Linked DNA regions of Prochlorococcus marinus XMU1402. The protein of the gene in region 1 binds, or shares a complex with, the protein of each later gene. Links are inferred from orthologs where the notes say so. Each region holds a gene or a part of one and is shown on either strand. Other genes may lie near its edges.

Region 1 (3,435 bases):
CTTGGATTAATTGTGATTGATTACCTGCAGTTGATGGAAGGATCAACCCCTGATAATAGAGTGCAAGAACTTTCTCGGATAACAAGAGGTCTCAAAAGCATGGCCAGAGAATTAAATGTACCAGTAGTAGCTTTATCTCAGCTTAGTAGAGGGGTAGAGTCTAGAACAAATAAGAGACCAATGTTAAGCGATTTAAGAGAATCAGGATCTATTGAACAAGACGCAGATTTAGTATTAATGATTTACAGAGACGAATACTACAATCCAGAGACTGAAGATAAAGGAATTACAGAAATCATTGTCACTAAACATAGAAATGGACCCGTTGGAACTGTTAAATTATTATTTGAACCTCAATTTACGAGATTTAGGAATTTAGCTAATTAAATCGATCCTAAAATGCAATATCAACACTCAACAAATGAATCTTTTGATATCATCGTTATTGGTGGAGGACATGCAGGATGCGAAGCCGCTATAACAACAGCAAAATTAGGATTTTCTACAGCCTTATTTACAATCAATTTAGATAGGATTGCATGGCAACCTTGCAACCCTGCTGTTGGCGGCCCGGCAAAAAGTCAGTTGGTACATGAAGTTGATGCATTAGGTGGAATTATTGGTAAATTAGCTGATGAGACAGCTATACAAAAAAGAATATTAAATGCAAGTAGAGGTCCAGCTGTATGGGCATTAAGAGCTCAGACAGATAAAAGAGAATACTCAAAAAAGATGATTGAAATACTTCAAAATACAGATAATTTATCATTAAAAGAAGCAATGATTACTGAACTAGATATCGGAAAAACTGAAGAAATTGGATTGAACTCAAAAAAAATCGTAAAAAAAAGAATAAAGGGTGTAAGGACTTTCTTTGGTAGTTATTATTCAACAAGATCAGTTATCATCACAGCTGGTACGTTCTTAGAAGGAAGAATATGGATAGGAAATAAATCAATGTCAGCTGGTAGATCGGGCGAACAAGCAGCAAAAGGTCTTACTCAAAATTTACACGAAATTGGTATCAAAACAGAACGTTTAAAAACAGGAACTCCAGCAAGAGTTGATAAAAGAAGTATCATTTTTGATGAATTAGATATTCAACCAAGTACTGCAGCAGATAAATATTTTTCGTTTGATCCAAATATCAAAAATAATATGCCCCAAGTTAGTTGTCATATTACAAGAACAACTACTAAAACACATCAACTAATTCGAGACAATTTACATTTAACTCCCATTTACGGTGGTTTTATTGATAGTAAGGGGCCAAGATATTGTCCATCAATTGAAGATAAAATCGTTAAATTTGCTGATAAAGAATCACATCAAATTTTCTTAGAACCAGAAGGAATTAATACCCCTGAAATTTATGTTCAAGGGTTCTCTACAGGTTTACCTGAAAATATTCAATTAGAACTTCTAAGAACCTTACCTGGATTAAATGAATGTAAAATGTTGCGACCAGCTTATGCTGTCGAGTATGACTATATACCTGCAACACAACTCCAAACATCACTCGAAACGAAAGAAATTGAATATTTATTTAGCGCTGGACAAATTAATGGAACTACTGGGTATGAAGAAGCAGCAGCACAAGGATTAGTAGCAGGAGTCAATGCGACAAGAAAACTAAACAAAAAAGATCCAATAATCTTCACTAGAGAAAGCAGCTATATAGGAACAATGATCAATGATTTAATTACCAAAGATCTCAAAGAACCATATAGAGTTCTTACTAGTAGGAGTGAATACAGGTTAACCCTTAGAGGAGATAATGCAGATAGACGATTAACCCCATTAGGTTATGAAATAGGGCTAATTGATGAGAAAAGATGGTCGGTCTATCAAGAAAAAATGAAACTCCTTGAAGAAGAGAAATTAAGATTAAAAAACACTCGTTTAAAAAACACGGACGAAATATCAAAAAAACTAGAATTAGACACTGGATCAAAAATCAAAGGCTCAACAACTTTGAAAGAACTCTTAAAAAGACCAAACTTTCATTATTCAGATTTAATTAAATATGATTTAACTGAAAAAAATATAGCTTCTTCAATACAAGAAGGGGTTGAAATAGATATCAAATACGAGGGTTATCTTAAAAGACAAAAAAACAACATTGAACAAATAAATCGTCAAAGCTGTAAATCTCTGCCTCAAGAAATTAATTATGAAAAGATAGATACATTATCTTTAGAAGCTAGAGAAAATTTGAATAAGATAAAGCCAAAAAATTTTGGTGATGCTTCAAAAATTCCTGGGGTTAGCAAAGCTGATTTAACTGCTTTACTTGTTTGGCTAAAAATAAGAGAAATAAAGAAAGAAAAAACAAATATTTTTGTCGAAAAAAAGTTATCATCTTAAAAGAAATTCCACAGAGCACTGAATAATAAACTTTTTAACTCACCAAAAATTTTATGGGAAGAAAAAGCCTCTACTTTTTTAGTGAAAAATTCATTACCAAAAATATCCGGTCCATGGAAATTAATGCTGCTTGGGGATGGAAGCCCCACCAGGCATCTACAGCTTTTAACTAATCAAGAGACAAAAATTAAACTAATTTCAATGCAAGTAGATCCTCTATTCATTAAAGAGGGTCCTAAAGAATTAAATCAGTTGAATGGACCTTTAATAAGAAGACAAGTATGGATTAAAAACAATAATAAAAACTTAGCATGGGCTGAAAGTTGGTGGAATGCAGAAGAAGTGAATGAAAATTTAAAAGCTAAAGAGGAACCAATTTGGAAGAATTTGACACAAGATAGATCAGAATTATTTAGAGAAGTTGATCGAATTTCGCTTGTTAATTCAAATTGGCTAGAAGATCAATTTTGTTTTAAAGGCCCATTCTGGTCAAGAAATTATAGATTTTTTCGAGACAAAAAGCCACTAACGATTATTAGAGAAGTATTCAACCCTTATTTAGAAAATTTAATAGGTTATTCAGGAATTAAAGAATTTACGAAATTATACTCTTCTCCTTCTTGATCTAGGAAGATTTCTTGATTTTGATTGACCTCGTTGGTTTAATTCATTTCGTTGAATATCATTTTCTTTTTCTGAAGCTCTTTGCCATCTTTCAACTTTCAAATCCATTTCATCTGGCCAATCTTCATCTTTACTTTTAATACCATAAGGTAATTTTTTTTGATCATTTGTCTGCAAATTTTTTGGTTGCCTTAAAGATATTGCTTCTAAAGGTCTTTTTGAATACGTTTTAGTAGATTCATAAGAATTTGATTCTCTAGTAAATGTCTTAATATCACTGTTATCATCATAAAAGTTATTATCATTCCAATCATCATTTTCTTCATCAAAAAATAAATCCACTTTTTCAGATACCCATCTTCCTACTTTTTTAACACTCTTACTTGTTATTCCTTGAAAATCTGAGTTCCTTCTTTTACCTGGCCTAGAACCAGATACTCCATC
Region 2 (2,898 bases), on another replicon or contig:
CTTGAAAGTTATAATCAACTTCACAAAACAATTGAACAAATTAAATCAATGGCAGATGTTTTAGATATTGCAAGAGTTGGTCAAAGTTAATTTTAAAATCAGATTAATCTATCTTTTACTTTTTATCTTGTAGATAAAGAAAGCAATACTGCCGCAAATCAAAGCTAATAAAATACCTACACATGATGAACCCAAGAGTATTTTGAGGGAAAAAATTCTACCTTGCTTCCATAAGTCATCAATAACTAAACTTTTTTCAAGAATTTTATCAGATGAATTATAAAAAAAAATAGAACCAACTTTATAGTTAAAATAATAAAGTGGAATATAAGTAAAAGGGTTACTAATCCAAGTACCAATTGCGGCTAGAACAATATTTCCCTTAGCTATTTTTGCAAAAAATACCCCTATTAAAGTCTGAAACCCAAAAAAAGGAAAGCAGCCACTAAATACCCCTATAGCTAAACCTTTAGCATTAAAGAAAGGACTTCCATTCTGATTCCTAAATAATGATAGAATTTTCTTATAGCTGATATCTCTTTTAAATCTCATTCAGAAAGAAAAATTTAAAATTCTTGATAATCTTACTTAATTATCCATAACAAAGCGAGAGATGGATTCGATAGTTACTACAGAAGATACGATAGCCGCAATTGCTTCAGCTATAAGTATAGGGAAAGGAGGAGTTGCGATAATAAGAGTATCAGGGAAAGACTCAATAAATTCTTGCAAAAAGATTGTTCAAACTAAATCTAAATATGCATGGGAATCACACAGAGTTTTTCATGGTTTTATTCATGAAAATAAACAAAATCAATTTATAGATGAGGTTTTAATTTTAGTGATGAAATCACCAAATAGCTTTACAGGAGAGGATGTTGTTGAACTTCATTGCCATGGAGGAATTATCCTAGTTAATAAAGTTCTAAAAATATTATTAGCTAGTAATTCTAGAGTTAGACTTGCAAATCCAGGAGAATTTAGTCAAAGAGCTTTTCTTAATGGAAAAATAGACCTTACTCAAGCCGAATCGATTAATCAATTAATTAATGCAAGCAATACCAGATCCGCAGAGTTAGCTTTTAGCGGGGTTCAAGGAGAAATAAAGAAAAAAATTGATGATATTAAAAATGACCTTATAAATCAACTTTGCGAAATAGAAGCTAGAGTTGATTTTGAAGAAGACTTCACAGATTTTGATTACACCAAATATCTTAAAAACATTAAAAAAGTAAAAGAAAAAATAGAATTACTTATAGAAAATGCAAAAAGAAATTCATATATTCATAATGGAATATCCATAGCGCTTATAGGCAAAACAAATGTTGGTAAAAGCTCTCTACTAAATTTGCTTGCAAAAAAAGAGAAGGCAATCGTAACTAATATTCCTGGAACTACAAGAGATGTTATTGAAGTTAATTTAACTATTAATGATATTCCAATGAAAATAATTGATACCGCTGGCATAAGAGAAACTTATGAACAAATTGAAAGTATTGGAATTAAAAAAAGTTTTAGGAAAATTAAAGAGTCAGATTTTATTATTTATATTTACAGTCTTGAAGAAGGATTTAATGAAGAAGACAAAAAAATAATACAAGAAATACCCAAAGAAAAATTAATTACTATTTTAGGTAATAAAAAAGATTTAATTGATTGCAAAAATATTAATTCAAATGAGTTAAAAAACACAATTCTTATGAGCATTAAGAATAATGATGGTGAAAGATTATTAATCGACACAATCATAAAAAAATGCGGATTAAAACAAGTAGAAAATATCAATATATTTTTAAATGAAAGACATCTAACAAATTTGTCTGCTTGCCTATCTAATTTAAATGATACTGATGAAATAATTAAAAATAAATTGCCATTTGATTTGTTATCAATAGAACTGAGAGATGGAATTCAAAACTTATCTAAAATAACTGGTCAAGAATTAACAGAGGAACTTCTAGATAATATTTTTTCTAAGTTTTGTATTGGAAAATAAATTTGAGTTAAATTACATAGTGATATATAGTTGATTCTCTAACTTCAGTTGAATTTTTATTAATTAATTATTTTTTAGTTAAGTGGATTTAAATACTCCAACAATAAGTAAGATCATTGATAATTGGATCGATGAAGATATAGGAAGGGGAGATCTTACAAGTCCTTCTATTACAGAAGAGAATGGTAATGCATATTGGATTGCAAAAGAAGATGGTATATTTTGTGGTGTCGAAATTATAAAAGAAATTTTTAAAAAAATTGATTTAAAAATCATCCCAAAATTTAATATCTCTGATGGAGATCAATTTGTTAAAGATCAAAAAATCCTGGAAATATATGGACCTTCAAAAAGTTTGCTTGCTAGTGAAAGAATAGGCTTAAATATAGCAATGCATTTATCTGGAATATCAACATATACTAAGAATCTTGTAAATAAGTTAGAAGGTACAAATATAAAATTAACAGATACCAGGAAAACTACTCCTGGATTAAGAATATTTGAAAAATATGCATTCAAATGCGGAGGTGGACTTAATCATAGAATGGGATTATATGATGCAGCTATGATAAAAGAAAATCACATTGCATGGACAGATAATCTTAATAATGCAGTAAAAAAAATTAGACTAAATTCGCCTTTTACGACTCATATCATAATTGAGGCTGAGAATATTGAACAGGCAAAAGAAGCAGTATTAGCAGGAGCAGATAGTGTCTTACTGGATGAACTTAGTCCTGAAATAATCAAAAAGAACATTCAAGAATTAAGAGATTTATCAATAAATAGCTTAAAAAAAGAAGTCAATAAAAATTTGATCATAGAAGTTTCTGGTATTAATCCTAAAGAAATTAGTAAATATCTAATAAAGGGTATTGATTTAATTTCAACAAGTTCTTCAA

What was found.
Region 2: the proteins of mnmG (region 1) and mnmE are in contact, whole or in part, in a solved structure (PDB 9HIP), measured with the Escherichia coli proteins. The link is inferred for Prochlorococcus marinus XMU1402 from one-to-one orthologs.

Annotation. Positions count from the first base shown.
Region 1 is NZ_JAAORD010000002.1:585,516-588,950, forward strand. Bases 1-2,883 are described here. They hold mnmG (tRNA uridine-5-carboxymethylaminomethyl(34) synthesis enzyme MnmG), read left to right. Parts: upstream 1-399; coding sequence 400-2,367; downstream 2,368-2,883. Other genes in these bases: dnaB (replicative DNA helicase), read left to right, coding at 1-387; HA141_RS09415 (chorismate lyase), read left to right, coding at 2,416-2,883. Outside these bases: more of HA141_RS09415, read left to right, coding at 2,884-2,991; HA141_RS09420 (RNA helicase), read right to left, coding at 2,971-3,435. UniProt on the Escherichia coli protein: NAD-binding protein involved in the addition of a carboxymethylaminomethyl (cmnm) group at the wobble position (U34) of certain tRNAs, forming tRNA-cmnm(5)s(2)U34.
Region 2 is NZ_JAAORD010000001.1:181,319-184,216, reverse strand. The notes cover bases 1-2,804. They hold mnmE (tRNA uridine-5-carboxymethylaminomethyl(34) synthesis GTPase MnmE), read left to right. Parts: upstream 1-613; coding sequence 614-1,996; downstream 1,997-2,804. Other genes in these bases: nadC (carboxylating nicotinate-nucleotide diphosphorylase), read left to right, coding at 2,079-2,804; HA141_RS01000 (DUF2062 domain-containing protein), read right to left, coding at 109-552; HA141_RS01005 (RelA/SpoT family protein), read left to right, coding at 1-90. In the rest of the region: more of nadC, read left to right, coding at 2,805-2,898. UniProt on the Escherichia coli protein: Exhibits a very high intrinsic GTPase hydrolysis rate. Involved in the addition of a carboxymethylaminomethyl (cmnm) group at the wobble position (U34) of certain tRNAs, forming tRNA-cmnm(5)s(2)U34.